Regions from separate parts of the Halomonas sp. KO116 genome, predicted to be linked through region 2. Evidence: predicted binding sites of a transcription regulator. Region 2 holds the regulator's gene; each other region holds the start of a gene.
The links. Region 2 encodes sigma-54, which starts transcription at its own class of promoters, with help from an activator protein. Its sites were predicted from a motif close to TGGCACNNNNNTTGCTNT; they were not measured.
Positions count from the first base shown of each region.

Region 1 (4,214 bases), on a different replicon from region 2:
GATACCTGGCTGGCGGTGGCGGCGGACTACTGGGAAGAGCTGCGTCCTGGCAAGCGCCAGGCGCTGTGGCTGCAGACCGTCTCGATCCACGACGACAACAAGACCGAATACGTCGTCCAACGCGTGATGCGCCTGGTAGAGCGCACCGCCGATCGCGATGGCCAGTTGCTGCTCGAACCGGACTATGAGTTGGAAGGCTGGTGGACCAGCCTGGACGAGGCGCCGGAGGCGGTGATCAAGCGCTACCAGGCGCATGCCACCCATGAGCAGTTTCACAGCGAGATCAAGACCGATCTCGACCTGGAGCGCTTGCCGTCCGGCAAGTTCGCCACCAACGATCTGATCCTGCATCTCGCCCAGTTGGCCTACAACATCCTGCGCCTGATGGGACAGCTGGGCATGACCGGCGAGCTGAGCCCGGTTCGCCACCCGGCCAAGCGGCGCCGGCTGCGCACCGTGCTACAAGAGCTGGTGCACCGTGCGGCTCTCGTGATTCACAAGGCACGGCAGATCATCCTCGACTTCGGGCAGGATATCGGGCGCATGACGGTGCTCAAGACGCTGCGGAGCCGACTGCGTTATCCACGAGGAACGCCATGCTGACCGTCAATCGGCGACACTCTATCCACAAGCAGTTCCAAGCGACACGCGATCGCCAGATATGTCGTGCCTGGCGGGTGGAAAGGCATGACAAAACGGGCCGTCAGCACCGATCAGCACGGTGGGTTTTGGCAATAACGGGCTTGCGAAAGCCAACTTGCACGGGGCGAATGATCAAAAAGTGCTCGCTGGCGGTGATAGGGAAAGTGTCGGCGCCGGCTTCACGGATTCAGGTATTAGAAACAGTGGTTTATGCCTGTTTGAGTGGCGATATAACATCAATAATCATGCTGGCGCGCTCAATAGTGTTATGTTGAAGGGCGTATAATCACTGTTATGTTTTAAGGAGGTAGTTTGAGTAAAGTCGTTGGACGCTGGCGAATTAAGTGGATGGAAATGTGGGATCAAGACTTTGTTGATCTTATCGAGCCCGGATACTTCCAGTTCGATGAAGATGGCCTCGGCTTTTTTGTATTCGGAGCAGTTGAGGGCCAAATCGACTACCGCATTCCAGATGATGGAGGGCGAGTCGAGTTTTCTTGGTCTGGAAATGATGATGGTCGTGAAAAGTCTGGCCGTGGTTGGTTTCAGTTTTCATCTTCAAATTCAGCGAAAGGGGAACTCTTCATTCATTGTGGAGACGAGTCGGCCGTAGAAATCGAATATCAAACATAACTGTCCCTGCTGTATCGAGACCGCGGCCCGCCTCAAAGCCAATACCGGGCTGTTCTCGAAAGCCATCACCATGGCCTGGTTCAGGGAAACAGCCTGGCTGGCTTTGGCCTGCTGATATTCTTTCAGCGACACACTCTCTTGTGCCTGGGCCGACACCATGGGAGAGACGGCCAAGGCTCCCGGAACTATCATCGCGCACAACAACAATCGTTTGTTCATTCAGTATCATCCTGGCTGTTTGACTGAGGTCAGTGAGTCAGCATTTTTGCGTGGGATTCCGGAGCGACCTTACAGACAAACCTTTAATACAGTTTGAAATTCAGGCACCGGATAAGAAATGAGCTTTGGCGGCAGGGGGGGGGCAGAGGTAAGGGCGAGGATGTCGAGTCACCGGGCGTCAAGGCAGGCGCACGATGGTGGGTTCTTGCATGATAAATAAAAACCGGCCCGTCATTTGGGCCGGCTTTTTATTCTGGATCTGAATTGCTTGTGATCACTTGGCCGATCAGAAACTCCTGCTCCAACCCAGCCAGAACTTCGGATCATCCGAGTTGACAGAGCCAAGCGCGTCGGTTGACTCAATGTCCGCGTACTCCACGTTAACACTGAAAGAACCGAAGTTTCCCGCATCCTTTGTAACGTTGGCGGCGACGTGTGAATAACTTGCCTCGCCGACAGAAGCCTTGCCGTCATCAGCGAAGTCGTAATAGCCAAGCGTCACACCGGCACTGTAGCTGTCCTCCAGAGGCACCCCAACAGAGGCGTAGTAATAGGCATCCCCCTGCACGAACACCCCATCACCACTGGTGTCGCTGTTGATCGTGTAGGCCAGGCCGATGGCCGCAATGCCATAACTGATCTCGCCGTACAGTTCGCCGAAGTCGATGGAGCCCGGCGCGTCAGGATACGCATAATAAATGTACCCAACGTCATAACCCAGTTCTTCCACAGAGCCGGAGAATCCGGCATAAAGATCAAGCTCATAGCTGGTGCCGTCACCAAAATCGACATTGGAACCCCAACCACCGGCGTAGAAGCCCGACGCATGCTCATAATCCAACCCTCCCTGGACAGCCGCAGCCCCGTCTGTCTGGGTGACGCCCCGGAACAGATAGTTGCTGCTGGCGCTCACATTTGAGCTGACGTCAGCGCTAACAATGGCGGGCGCAGCCTGAAGTGCTGCAAGCAAAGTGATACTGATAAAACCTGATTTGGTGAAAAACTGCTTCTTCATAATGGATACCTTCGGTTGGGTTTCATTGCTCCAAATATGATTTAGCAAAATTCCTGCCACATCTTATTTATTCTTGTTTATCATAATTATAGAGACAAATCGGCGCATTCTGAGCTTGCCCCCGAAAAACGACCGCAACACCTAGCGCCCCAGAACCTGTCACTGACCCGGACCGGCGCCCTGTTTTGATGCCATTCTCTGTAACTATTCTGTAATCTTTGCCAAGTAGGCTTTAATAGCGCTTCAACACACATAAGCAAACCAAAAAGGTGAGACAGATCATGAGCAAGAAATATTTGGGCTTGGCTTTGGCGATTTCTGCCGCTTCTGCTGCACAGGCCGGAACTGTTACGACCAGCGGCAAAGACCTTGTGATCGATACCGAGAGCGGTATCAAGGTGAAAACGTCTGACAATTCTGCGTCTTTTCAGCTCGGCGGGCGCCTTCAATGGGATTACGACGCCACGCAGTCTGACGCCAACGGTGTTGACACTACCGATTTCGACGTGCGCCGGGCACGCCTCTACGCCAAGGGCCACTTTGGCGACTGGGCGTACAAAGCCCAGTTCAACGTGGCTGAGAGTGATGGCGCCGACGGCGGGAACGCTGAGGACCTGTACATTCGCTACCTGGGATTTGGCTCGACGGCAACCGTGACTATTGGTAAGCAGAAAGAGCCATTCGGCCTGGAACAATTAACGAGTTCAAAAGACATCTCGGCCCTTGAGCGATCCGCCATGACCGAGCGTTATACCCCCGGTCGCAGCGGCGGCATCCAGCTCAGTGGCAAAGGCAGCAACTGGACCTACGGTATCGGCTATTTCGAGGCAGACGGCGATGGCAGCGACGACTTCAATAACACGGCAGTAACCGCACGGGGCACGGTTGCACCCGTTCAAACGAATAATGCTGTTGTTCATCTTGGTGCGGGTTATACCACGCGTGATGCCGACACTCAGGCCAATGAGGTCGATACGTTTAATCTGGAATTGGCCGGCGCTTTCGGGCCCTTCCATGCCCAGGCCGAATATTTCGATTCCGAGGAAGGCCAGGTGGATGTTGATGGCTATTACGTACAGCTTGGCTGGATCATCACCGGCGAAAGCCGTCCTTACAAAGCCGGAGCATTCAAGCGGGTAAAACCGGCATCACCCAAAGGGGCCTGGGAAGTTGTTGCCCGCTTTGAGGATGGTGACGGAAAATACAGTGATGTGGGGCTGGCCACGACCGACGGTGAGCAAACAACACTGGGCGTTAACTATTACGCCAACAAGAATGTTCGACTTGGAATGAGCTACATGGATGGCGAAGAAGCCAATGGCGCTAGCGGAGATGAAGTGCGTGCGAGGTTACAATATGCATTTTGACCGCATGGAGGTCGCTTGAATGAGTTTGCGGCTTGATATAGTTCTTGAGAGTTAATGAAATACTCAGGTTTTGGGCAGATATTAATGGGTAAGCGGATTAAATGGTTGATCTTACCTTTGCATGAGAGTGAGACAGACCGGCATCTCATCGGATTATCTGGTTGATGCTTCACCTACTGCTGGTGCATGTTTCCTTCGCTAATTCCAGCAAGAACCCCACACGCCTCAACTTCCCGGTCATCGTTGCAACTCGCTCTCAGTGAAACGAGTTGTTTCTCAAGCGCTTGCAGAGCGGTTATCTGCGACCGCACATGAGAGATGTGATCATCGAGCAAGGC
Region 1 is NZ_CP011053.1:158,205-162,418, reverse strand. It holds gene KO116_RS22115 (IS1380 family transposase) at 1-603, shown strand, start outside; gene KO116_RS24900 (hypothetical protein) at 955-1,275, shown strand; gene KO116_RS22100 (TorF family putative porin) at 1,781-2,509, opposite strand; gene KO116_RS22095 (OprO/OprP family phosphate-selective porin) at 2,791-3,876, shown strand; gene cadR (Cd(II)/Pb(II)-responsive transcriptional regulator) at 4,050-4,214, opposite strand, start outside.
Region 1: a site for sigma-54 is predicted at 2,551-2,568, ahead of KO116_RS22100 (TorF family putative porin). Genes of this name have one in related genera too.

Region 2 (4,214 bases):
ATCACTTGAAAAGCAATATTGCGTTGCCGCAGCTCCTCTAACATAGAGGGCAGTCGCTCTAGCGCGCCAGGCAAGTTACGTGCGTCAATGCTGACCGCCAAATGGGCTCGGTCGCCCTGGTCGCGTAGTTCGTCCACCAACGAACCCAGCAGCATGGCAGGAAGGTTATCAATCGCATAATAGCCAAGGTCCTCGAGCGCTTGTAAGGCGATAGATTTACCTGACCCAGAGCGGCCGCTAATGATCACAAGTTGCATAGAGTCTCTCTTTGCTTTGATCAAGCTGCGTTAAGGGGGTGAGCGCAAATCAACCTGCCGTTGAGTACCGCTTGGCAGGCTTAGGCCTTCAGGAGATTGTTTGCTCACGAATTTTAGCGGTAAGCAACTCAAGTAGTTCGCGCTGGCTGCCTGCTTTACGCAGCTTCTGACGCGTATCTGCATCGTTCATGATGGTCGCTACCTGGCCGAGCAGAGAGAGATGTGTGTCATCAGCCTCTTCTGGAACTAGCAATACAAACACCAGATCCACCGGGTCGCCGTCGATAGCATCAAAATCAATTGCTTCTGCGAGTTTTAAAAAACCAGCGATTGGGGCAGAGCAGTGAGGGCTACGCGCGTGGGGAATAGCCACGCCGTTACCAATCCCGGTACTGCCTAAGCGTTCACGGCCAATTAAACGGCTAAACACTTCTTGACTGTCCAGACTGGGGATATTTTGGGCAATAAAGGTGCTGAAAAACTCCAGCACCCTTTTTTTGCTGCCCCCGGGGACGTCAAAGAGAACACGTTCCGGGGGGAGTATGGTTTCCAACGTCATTGAATTAACGCACGCCTGCGCCTTGGGCGCGAGCTTGTGCTTTTTCCTTATGTTTAACGAGTTGACGATCAATTTTGTCCGCTAATGCGTCAATTGCGGCGTACATATCACTGTCTAAGGCTTCCGCATGCAAATCTGCTCCTGCTGCGTGCAGTGTACAGGCTGCCTGTTGGCGCTCTTTCTCCACAGATAAGGTGACTTGCACCGTGGTTATATTGTCGTAATGGCGCTCTACACGTTCAAGCTTTTCATTGACATAGTCACGCAAGGCGTCAGTCAGTTCTACGTGATGACCAGTGATATTAACTTGCATTGACGTACTCCTTATCCATCGGACTGTACTTCGATTGTAACCCTTTTTGCCGCGTTGCAAAGCCCTTGTCGAGAGTTTCCCTAAAACGTTGATTTGTGCTAGCGCAAACGACGTCGCTCGCTAGAGGAGGGAATGCCCATGGCTTCACGGTATTTAGCCACCGTTCGACGCGCTACTTGAATTCCCCCCTCTCCTAATAGCGTGACTAAGCGGCTATCAGAAAGCGGCTTGCCTGGCGGCTCCTCTTGAACCAATTTCTTAAGCCGAGCGCGGATAGCGGTGCTTGAATGGCTGTCACCATCCTGGCCGCTGACTTGGCTTGAGAAAAAGTATTTGAGTTCAAATACGCCGCGAGGCGTATGAATAAATTTCTGAGTGGTCACCCTGGAAATAGTCGATTCGTGCATTTCCACGGCCTCGGCGATATCGGCCAATATGAGCGGCTTCATGGCTTCTTCGCCGTGTTCTAAAAAGCCAATTTGCCGGGTGATAATCTCGCGGCCAACGCGCAGTAGCGTATCGTTGCGGCTAGAGAGGCTCTTGATCAGCCAGCGCGCTTCCTGCAGGTGTTCTTTTAAAAACTGATTATCCTGACTTTTATCCGCACGCTTTATTAAGCTGGCGTAGTCGGGCTGAATGCGCAGTCTTGGCAATGCCTCAGGATTGAGCTCTAAGTGCCAGCCTTCGTGGTCATGGCGTACGACCAGGTCGGGCGTTACGTAACTATCATCGGTATCGCCATAGGCGCTGCCTGGGCGTGGATCAAGGCTACGAATAAGGAGAATGACATCAGCCAGCTGGTCATCATCGAGTCCCAGGCGGCGTTTAAGTAAGCGCATGTCATCTTTGCCTAGTGCTTCCAGAAACTGCCGTACTAAGCGGCGGGCAGGAACCAGCAACGGCGTGTCATCGGGAAGAGTGGCCAGCTGCAGCATCAGGCACTCACGCAGGTCGCGGGCGAATATTCCTGTTGGCTCAAATTGCTGAAGCTTAAGTAGAATGGTTTCTACTTCGCGCTGGCTAAGCCCATCGACGCCTTGGGCGCGAAGCCCTTCACGGATGTCGTTGAGCGGCTGGGTTAAATAGCCATTAGCATCTAGCGCGTCGATAAGACTTTCTGCGACAAGTTGCTCTCGCGCGCCAAAATCAGTCATGGCGAGCTGCCACTGCAAATGCCCATGAAGACTCTGGCCAGCCGCTTGGCGCTCAAAATCAGGTCCTTCGCTGCTGGTGCCGCCGTGACTGCCCATATCTTGGTAGGTATCAGACCAGTCACTATCTACCGAGAGCTCGGTGGGAATGCTCTCTGACCACTCTTCCTCTTTGGGCTCGCTGGCAGCCTGTTCGCCAAATTCATCCTCTTGTTCCAGCATGGGGTTGGCATCTAGGGCCTGCTGAATTTCTTGTCGTAAGTCCAGCGTTGATAGCTGTAACAGGGCAATGGCCTGCTGCAGCTGAGGTGTCATGGTCAGCTGTGTGCCGATGCGCAGTTGAAGAGAAGCTTTCATGACCATCTGAGAACCACTCGTTAATCAGAATGCTCCACCCTAGTGCGAGTAGGTCTCCGGTGCAAGTGCAATAAGCATGCCATTGGTAGTAAAGTTGTTGGAGAGCGCTAATTAGACGTGAAAAATAAGCTAGAGGCGGAAATCGGCGCCTAGATAAACCTCTCGCACTTTCTGGTTAGTGAGTATCGAGGCTGGAGAGCCGCTGGCGATGATTTGACCATCGCCTACGATGTAGGCGATGTCACAAATATCCAGGGTTTCGCGCACGTTGTGGTCGGTGATCAGTACGCCGATGTGGCGCTGCTTTAATGCCCGAATAATGGTTTTGATCTCGCCCACCGAAATGGGGTCTACGCCAGCAAAGGGTTCGTCCAGCAGAATGAATGCGGGTTCTGTCGCCAGTGAGCGAGCAATCTCCACACGCCTGCGTTCACCGCCTGAAAGGCTCATGCCCAGGTTGTCGCGAATATGGGTAATGTGAAAATCTTCAAGTAGCGCTTCCAGGCGCTGCTCGCGGTCGCTACGGCTGAGCTTTTTGCGCGTTTCGAGTATCGCCATAATATTATCGGCAACCGATAATTTACGAAAAATAGACGCTTCTTGCGGAAGGTAGCCGATACCCGCCGCAGCGCGTTCATGCATTGGGGCGCGGGTTAGATCTACATCGTCGATACCCACTTTGCCAGCATCGGATTTCACCAGCCCCACAATCATATAAAACGAGGTGGTTTTACCCGCGCCGTTAGGGCCCAGTAAGCCCACAACGCTACCTTGGGAGATCTCTAAATTGATGTCTTTAACGACTCGGCGTCGCTTATAGCTTTTGGCCAAGTGGTGGGCATATAGGGTTTTGATTGGCGTGGTGTCTGTAGTTGCCAAGGCTTGGCTCCCTATTGTTCGGGCTGAAGCGTCATACGTATGCGCTGGGTTTCGCTGCCGTCAACGTCAGAGCGGGCCTGAATGACTTCACGGTCAATAAAATACTCAAGGCGACCGCCGGTGAAGGTGTCTTCTTGTTGCGTTAATTCGGCTTGGTCGATCAGCTCAACGCGGCGTTCAGCGACATGATAAATAATGCGCCTTGCCCACCCTTCCGTAGGGCCTTCTTGCCCTTCAGCTTGATGACGTAAGTAGGCGCGCTCACCGGTGGAGGTCGCGCGGGAGAGCTCGCCTGCCTCGTTGCGTTCGATCTCTACTCGCTCGCCACGTAATTGCATTCCGCCTTGGCGAATATCGACATTGCCTGTATAGACAGCGGTTCCCGCTCGCTGGTCAAGGTCTAAGCGGTCGGCTTCGACTTCTACCGGGGCCTGGCTGTTTTGGGCCAGTGCCGAGAGCGGTACCGCAAGGGCAAAAAGGGCGCTATATAGCAGTGATTTCATGGCAAATCCTGTTAGCGTTGCGTGGCCGGAGGGTGCGTGCCACGCACATTATCAGTTAAGCGCACTTGGCTTTCGTTAAGCCAGACGTCCATGCGCGACGCGTTCATTTGCTGGGGTGGCTGTTGTAGCACTACCGGTGTTTCACTCCATGCATGCTGGTTTAGCCCGTCATAGTGCAATAATTCGGTATCTAAC
Region 2 is NZ_CP011052.1:2,884,761-2,888,974, reverse strand. It holds gene rapZ (RNase adapter RapZ) at 1-257, opposite strand, end outside; gene KO116_RS13380 (PTS sugar transporter subunit IIA) at 346-816, opposite strand; gene hpf (ribosome hibernation-promoting factor, HPF/YfiA family) at 821-1,129, opposite strand; gene KO116_RS13370 (RNA polymerase factor sigma-54) at 1,228-2,643, opposite strand; gene lptB (LPS export ABC transporter ATP-binding protein) at 2,767-3,516, opposite strand; gene lptA (lipopolysaccharide transport periplasmic protein LptA) at 3,528-4,019, opposite strand; gene lptC (LPS export ABC transporter periplasmic protein LptC) at 4,031-4,214, opposite strand, start outside.

Region 3 (4,214 bases), 340 kb from region 2:
TATCCAAACTCATCCGGTTTAAGCCACCGTTGGGATCATCTTCACTAACCGGTTGATGCTTGTGGTCGTAGGCATCGGCAATATCGACTTGGCAGAGCTGGCGCAGTGAGTAGTTACGCTGCAGCTCCGATAGCACACCGATTTCCAGCCCCCAATCAGCGGGGATACGAATGCCTTCCAGCACTTCGCTACGCATCGCAAACTCACCTGAAAGTGGATAACGGAAGCTATCCAAGTAGTCAAGATAGGGCAGCGGCCCACAGACGGTTTTCAGCGCCCGCAGCAACGGCGTAACTAACAACCGAGAAACCCGGCCATTTAGCTTGCCTTCCGCAATGCGGGGATAATAGCCTTTGCAAAAACTGTAGTTGAAATTGGGGTGGGCCACCGGGTACATCAACCGCGCCAGCAGGCCACGCTCGTAGGTGAGAATATCGCAATCGTGCAGCCCGACCACCGTCGAGCGCCCAGATGACAACATATAACCTGCGCAGTACCACACATTGCGTCCTTTGCCTGGCTCCAACGCCCCTAGCCCATGCTCTTCCAGTTCCGCATCGAGCGCTTTCAGGCGCGGGCCATCGTTCCATAAAATGCGCGTATGCTGCGGCAGACGCGAGAAAAATTCGCGTGCGTATAAAAACTGTTCGCGGTCGGCGCGATCCAGACCAATAACAATCTCATTGAGGTAAGGGACCTTAACCAGTTCATCAACAATCGCTGAAAGCGCAGGTCCTTCCAATTCGGAAAAAAGCGACGGTAGAATCAAGCCCATCGGCCGCCGTCGGGAAAATTGGCATAGCTCCTCTTCAAGTGCCTCGACTGAACGCTTAGTCAGGTTATGGAAGTCGGTAATAATCCCATTTTGATGAAAGTCACTCATGCGCTTGCCTCCCTGGATTCATGGAACGGTTCTCAAATACCGAACTGTTCTCAAATAACAACAGCATCATCTTTCTCCGCCGTCGCTAAACGGCGGTCGTCTCGCCCCCACCAGTGGGCAACCCCCTCTGCCCAGCCGGTCGGCCCTGTTGCTTCCGTGCGATATAGCGAAGTATTACGCGGCTCTACGACTAAGTTGTGACAACCGCGGATGACGACGGCTTGATCAACCGCTTCAAGCATAGAGATATCGTTCGGTCCATCACCCAGCCCTAACGAGAGAGGCGTGCGGCCTCTTAATGCCGTAAAACGTTTCACTAACCACTCTACTGCACTGCCTTTATCCGCCGAGCGCCCCATGACATGCCAAAAACGCCCGCCTTGCGTTAGCTGTAGGCCATCCCCCTCCAGAGCAGCACGAAACGTCTCTAATGCTGAGTCACTGTCTTTCCATAACAACGGCTCACTGCCTTCCCGCTGCCGCGCATCACGGGCGCGGGGCTCGTCCAATCCAGTCAGCTCCATGACGTCCTGCACACTCAGCTCACCCATTCGGGTAAATTGAAACCCCAGGCGCTCGCGCCACACCTTTAAGCGCGCACGAATAAAGCCAACATCCACCCCTGGGTGTTTAATCACAACGCCATCGCGACCGCTACCAGGGCGGTCTAACCGCGCATGGCACCAACCTGGCGGCAGGCCAATCACCGCTCCATTCTCAGCGATAAAAGGCGTACCCGTCAGGCCCAACGCTTCGCGCAGCGGAATCAACTCCGCACGGGTTTTACTGGTGACCGGAATGACCGGCACACCCATTTGTTTTAAACGAGCAAGCCACGGCGCGGCGGGACTAAAGTCATAACTATGGTGATCCAGCAGCGAGCCATCTAAATCGGTCACTACCAGACGCGGCTGAAACGCTGGGTCTACCGGCGATGGTGACGGAGAAGGCGACGGAGAAAGCGGCGCTGAAAAATGATTGGATTCCGGCATGGCACTACCTCTATTCGGTCTTAGCACATCGTCAAGACAGTAGCCTGCGATGCCCTATGGCGATGACCAACGAGTAGTTGGCTATGAAAAGGATAGCAAGTTATAAGCCAAATCAGAGAAGTGTAGCTTTAGCAGGGGGTTACCGGGGATTTTTAGATTTTTATGGCGCACCACACTCCCAAGCACCAAAAGGAAGCAGCCTGAATGCACCAAAATAATGCATGGAACACAATAGTGCACTGTCGCACCGATACCCATTAAAAAAATGAGACAAAACTTTAAAAAACTGAGACAGTACTTGGCAACGCCTCATAAATAGCTATACTCAAATTGTAACCACTGGTGGTCTTGTATACCCCTCACCTGATGCCAGTGGGCTGCAGTGAACCAAGCCCTTTCATGCCCGCCTCCCCCGGCGGGTTTTTTTATGCGCTACCACAACAGAGACAAAAAACGGGTGGCCCGCATGGGTCACCCGTTTTTTGGGCTGTCCTTAGCCAGGAGAATCGCTATAGCGACTACTTATAAACAGGCAGCCGTGCGCAGACGTCAGCCACTTTATCCAGCACCTTCGCTTCAATGGCGCTGGTGTCTTCGCCTTTGGCCAGGACGTCCAGAATGTCGCAGATCCAGCCAGCCAGCTGGGTACACTCTTCTTCGCCGAAACCGCGTGTGGTGACTGCCGGCGTGCCAATACGCAGGCCGGAGGTGACGAACGGGCTTTGCGGGTCGTTAGGAACGGCGTTCTTGTTGACGGTGATGTGGGCACGGCCAAGCGCCGCATCGGCGTCTTTACCGGTTACGCCCTGCTTGATCAGCGAGAGCAGGAACAGGTGGTCTTCAGTGCCGCCGGAGACGATGTCGTAACCGCGGTCGATAAACACCTTGGCCATGGCCTTGGCGTTTTTCACCACCTGCTGCTGGTAGGTTTTGAACTCAGGCGCCATGGCTTCTTTGAAGCAAACTGCCTTGGCAGCAATCACGTGCATCAAGGGGCCGCCCTGGCCACCGGGGAATACCGCCGACTGCAGCTTCTTCTCGATATCCGCGTCGTTTTCTGCCGAGAGAATCACACCACTACGCGGGCCGCGCAGCGTTTTATGGGTGGTAGACGTGACCACGTGCGCATGGGGCAAGGGGCTCGGGTAAACACCCGCCGCTACCAAGCCTGAGACGTGCGCCATATCGACCAGTAAGTAAGCGCCCACTTCATCGGCGATTTCGCGAAACTTGGCCCAATCCACAATTTGCGAATAGGCAGAGAAACCGGCAATGATCATTTTGGGCTTGTGCTCACGAGCAAGCTGGGCCACTTGGTCGTAATCGATCAGCTCTTGGTCATTGAGGCCGTACTGAATGGCATTGTAGTGCTTGCCCGAAAAGCTCGGCTTGGCGCCGTGAGTCAGGTGACCGCCAGCATCCAGGCTCATGCCTAGAATGGTGTCGCCTGGCTTAACCAGTGCCTGAAAAACGGCGCTGTTGGCTTGCGAGCCCGAATGGGGCTGTACGTTGACATAGGTAGCGCCGAACAGCTCTTTGGCGTAATCAATCGCTAGGTTTTCAGCGATATCGACGAATTCACAACCGCCGTAGTAACGCTTGCCGGGGTAACCTTCGGCGTATTTATTGGTCAGCTGGCTGCCCTGGGCTTCGAGTACGCGGGGGCTGGCGTAGTTTTCGGAAGCAATCAGTTCGATGTGGGCTTCCTGGCGCGCCACTTCTTTCTGCATGGCATCAAACAGCACATCATCGAATCCGGCAATTGACATATCACGGCTGAACATCGGCGGGAACCTCGTAACGAGAAAGGATCATCATGGAAGAAGCGAGGCCGGTATCATAACGCAGCCTGTCACTACTTTCATCGCATCCGCGTCAGGTCGTGCATGAGCGTGCTTCATGTTGTGCGAGTCAGCAAAGGTTGACCGATTGGGCAATAACGCTTTTCGGTGTCATTCCGAATAGCCTCTTCTTTGTCATTGCGAACGCAGTGAAGCAATCTCAACACTATCCGCCCATTTGCATTTTCCTTCACTCTGAAAAATACTGTATATTCATACAACACTTTAAGAGTCAGGATGCCGACAATGCCGGGCCAGTCTTCTCATTTTACCCCCGCCTTGCCGTTAAGCGCCCAGCCGCTGCCGTATTTAACCTTTTTGGGCCGCGCTGGCTTTAGTGGTTTTCCTTCGCCTGCGCAGGATTACGAGCCGTGCACGCTGGATCTCAATACCCGGCTGGTTAAAAACCCTACCCAGACGTTTTATGTCACCGCTACCGGTAACAGCATGGAGGGGTGGGGGATTTTTGAGGGCGACCTGCTTATCGTCGACCGCGGT
Region 3 is NZ_CP011052.1:3,228,600-3,232,813, forward strand. It holds gene KO116_RS14880 (glycosyl transferase) at 1-883, opposite strand, end outside; gene KO116_RS14885 (HAD-IIB family hydrolase) at 934-1,875, opposite strand; gene glyA (serine hydroxymethyltransferase) at 2,394-3,659, opposite strand; gene KO116_RS14895 (LexA family protein) at 3,963-4,214, shown strand, end outside.
Region 3: a site for sigma-54 is predicted at 1,968-1,985, ahead of KO116_RS14885 (HAD-IIB family hydrolase). Genes of this name have one in related genera too.

Region 4 (4,214 bases), 2.1 Mb from region 2:
GGGCGAGCAGCTTTTGCTGCATGTGGTACACCAGCTCGCCGTTTTCAGCGTGTACCGTGGGGATTGCGCCTAGCTCTAGGCAGCGCGAAAAACTTTCCACCAAAATATCATCGGTGGCCATGATGGCGCCTTTGTAGGCCATAAAGTGCTTGAAGCTGTTGACCCCGTGTTCCCGCACTAGTGTGCCCATCTCCTCTTTGACGCTCTCGTCCCACCAGGTGACCGCCACGTGGAAGGCGAAATCAGTGGCGGCTTTTTCTGCCCAGCCCTGCCAGGTTTCAAAGGCTTCCAGCAGCGACTGGCCGGGGCTGGGAATCACAAAATCAATAATGGTCGTGGTGCCGCCCGCCATGGCCGCGGCGGTGCCGGTATAAAAATCCTCACTGGCCACCGCGCCCATAAACGGCATCTGCATATGAGTATGCGGGTCGATGCCGCCGGGCATTACCAGCTGGTCGCTGGCATCGACGATCTCGCAATCGTCGGGGATAGCTAAATCGGTACCAATGGCGTGGATTTTACCGTCTACACACAGCACATCGGCGCGGTAGGTATCCGCGTGGGTGACAACGGTGCCGCCCTTGATCAATAAGCTCATGGTTCGCTCCTTAGATAATTGTTTGAGGGGGCTTATTCGCCATCGGTTAGGCGGGTGTAGGTCTCTGGGCGGCGGTCGCGGAAAAACTGCCAGTTGTTACGCACCTCGCGCACCATATCCAAATCAATCTCATGCACCAGCAGTTCATCGTCGGTGTCGCTGGCCTGGGCTTCGATCTTGCCGCGCGGGTTAACGATGTAGCTGGAGCCGTAGAAGTCGCCGATATTCCAGGGTGCCTCGGTGCCCACGCGGTTGATTGCGGCGATAAAGCAGCCGTTGGCGGCGGCTGAAGCGGGTTGTTCCAGCTCCCATAAATACTGAGACAGCCCTGCAACGGTGGCGGAGGGGTTGAAGATCACCTCGGCGCCGTTGAGCGCCAGGGCCCGCCAGCCTTCGGGGAAGTGGCGGTCGTAACAGATATACACGCCGATTTTGCCGTAGGCGGTATCGAAGACTGGCCAGTTGGAGTTGCCCGGTTTAAAGAAGAATTTCTCCCAAAAACCGGCCACTTGGGGAATATGAGTTTTGTGATACTTGCCCAGATAGCTGCCATCGGCGTCGAACACGGCCGCGGTATTGTAGTAAACACCGGTTTCGGTCTCTTCATAGATGGGAACGATGATGACCATACGGTGCTGCGCGGCGAGCTTCTGCATCAATTGGCAAGTGGGGCCTTCGGGGACTCGCTCGGCGGCGGCGTACCATTTGCCATCCTGGCTGGGGCAAAAGTAGGGTTGGTTAAAAACTTCCTGGAAGCACAGCACCTGCACACCCTGGTCAGCCGCTTGTTGAATCATCGGCAGGTGGGCTTCGTTCATGGCGTCGCGAATAGCGTCAGGTTCAAGATCGGTGCTGGTTTTGAGACCCATTTGTATCAGGCCGATTTTCATCTTCTGCATGAGACGCTCACTCTGATTGTTGGTTTAAAGCGCTTGGCTATGGGGTGTGGAGAAACAATTAATAAAGCTGACAAATAAGACAGCTTTTGTTGAAAGTATCGCTGGTTGGGTAGTTTTATCAAGTTTGTACCTTATGTTTTTTAATTTTCATTTAACCTGTTGAGTTTGTTTGTTTTTATTATTTTTAAAAAGTTTATTCACTCTTTTGGTGAGCCAGTGCACTGTTTTGGGTTTTTTAACTAATTATTGTAAATCATGTACTTAATAGTAATATTGGCGGTCATTTGAAAATTATTACGTTTAAAGTTGGTGCAAATATTTTTTTTGACCTAGTTTTGTTGAATCGATTTTTGTTTTGGGAGTATGATCGATAAAGTTAACCAGCTAACAATAATATTGTTGTCCAGTAAGGCAGCTTTTTAATCAATGAGTTAATGCCTCTACTTTTATAAGTAGGCACGTTTATTGCTTTTGATTCTGTTTAGAAGCTCCACTGACCGTGAAGGTCCTTAAGAGAGCGTGACTGGGTAACGCATTGCAGAGGATAGATAAAATGACGGGAACAACCTCTCAGATGGTGGATAGAGACGGGCTGATTGAACTTGATGTAGGCAACGATGTACGCAGCAGTTCACGCTTTAACAAAGATATTGCTCCCACCCAAGCCAGTGAACGCACTTGGAGTAAGTGGAATATCGCAGCGCTATGGGTGGGTATGTCGATTTGTGTGCCTACCTATACGCTAGGCGGCGTATTGACCGCTTATTTTGGTCTAAGCGTTGGAGAGGCGCTGTTTGCCATTCTATTGGCGAATATCATTGTGCTGATTCCGCTGACCTTAAACGCTTTTCCTGGCACTAAATTTGGCATTCCTTTTCCTGTCGTTTTACGTTCATCCTTCGGTATCTTAGGGTCCAATGTGCCTTGCCTGGTGAGGGCATTGGTGGGCTGCGGCTGGTTCGGTATTCAGACTATGTTTGGCGGGTTGGCGATTCATTTACTGTTGTCTGAGTTGATTCCCGCCTGGGCGGCGCTTGGCGGTGTGGGGGAGGTGATTGGCTTTTTTGTGTTCGGGGCAATGAATCTCTACGTAGTGATTCGTGGGGCCGAATCGATTAAGTGGTTGGAAACGTTAGCCGCGCCGTTACTGTTGGCGGTGGGCGTCGGGTTGATGATGTGGGCGTGGCCGAACATGTCAATGACCGAGCTGTTGGCACAACCGCCGTCGCGTCCTGAAGGAGCGCCGGTGTATGGCTACTTCTTTGCTGGCTTAACCGCCATGGTGGGCTTTTGGGCCACGTTGTCACTTAATATCCCTGACTTCAGCCGCTTTGCTAAAAGCCAGAAAGACCAGATTGCTGGCCAGATCATCGGGCTGCCGTTGACGATGTTCTTCTTTGCCGCGCTCGGCGTTGTATTGACCGCGGCGTCTGAGACGCTGGTGGGGCAAACCGTTGCTGACCCGGTGCGGTTGATTGGCTATATCGACAGTCCCTTCTGGGTAGTCATGGCGATGCTGTTGATCATTATCGCCACCATTTCGACCAATACGGCGTCGAATATTGTTTCGCCTACCAACGACTTTCAGAATATTGCGCCCAAATTGATCAATCAGACCCGCGGTGTGCTGATGACCGGTGCGGTGGGCGTGCTGCTGATGGGCTACGATCTTTTACAAAAAGCGGGGGTCATTCCTCCAGGCGTGTCACTTGAACAGATGTATTCGAACTGGCTGCTCGGGTACTCAAGCCTGCTTGGCCCTATCGCAGGCATTATGGCGGTCGATTATTTTCTGATTAAAAAGCAGCGCCTCGATATACCGAGCCTGTATATGGATAACCATGCCTACCCTGCGGTGAACATGGCTGGTTTTATCGCCTTTGGCGTGCCGGTACTACTCACCTTAATTTCATTGGTGACAGGGACGATGAACTGGTTCTACGACTACGGCTGGTTTACCGGCTCGGCGCTGGGGGCCATTGTTTATTTTGTTGCAAGCCAGGTGTTGGCGTCATCGCCTCAGGCGGGGCCCGAGCCCATCATGGCCAGCGAAGCAACCGAGCAGCGTTAAGCCGTTTAAACCCGGCTTTATCGTGCCGGGTTTTTTACCTTAGCTGCTTTTAATTAAATTCAAAAACGCATCCACCACTCGGTTGGGGCGGCGGTCGTGGCGAGTGATCAGCACAAAGGGAATGCGATAGTGTTGTGTAGCACTCAGCAGAGAGCGCATTTTGCCTGCCGCGACCCACTGTTCGGCCACGTGCTCTGGAAGAAAGCCGATAAAACGCCCGGTCAGAATTAAAAATGCTGCGCCTTCCCGATCAGAGGCCGAAGCGCGAAGCGAGAGAGCATCATGGGCTTGGCGTGCCTCGAACGGTAGCGGATAGCGAGGCGAAATAGCGAAGTGTTGGGCGATATCCTCAGTACTAAGCGTATCGTCATGCTGATGAAACAGTGGATGACCCGCTGCGCAGTAAAGGTAAGAAGGCTCGTCGTAAAGGTGTCGGTTTTCTAAACTGGTCGGTAGGTTGACTGCGGGTACTACACCGACATGCAAGTGGCCGTCCATCACGCCTCGAATGACGGCATCCGAAGGCTCCATATGGATATGCAGCATTACTTCATTTTCCGGCGCGCTAAGTTCAGCCAGCGCGTTGGTGACATGCATGGCGGGTAGTGTCACCAAGTTATCGGTAATACCGATATTCAGCTCACCT
Region 4 is NZ_CP011052.1:759,573-763,786, forward strand. It holds gene hydA (dihydropyrimidinase) at 1-598, opposite strand, end outside; gene KO116_RS03540 (nitrilase-related carbon-nitrogen hydrolase) at 631-1,497, opposite strand; gene KO116_RS03545 (NCS1 family nucleobase:cation symporter-1) at 2,051-3,568, shown strand; gene KO116_RS03550 (LysR family transcriptional regulator) at 3,608-4,214, opposite strand, start outside.
Region 4: a site for sigma-54 is predicted at 1,952-1,969, ahead of KO116_RS03545 (NCS1 family nucleobase:cation symporter-1). Genes of this name have one in related genera too.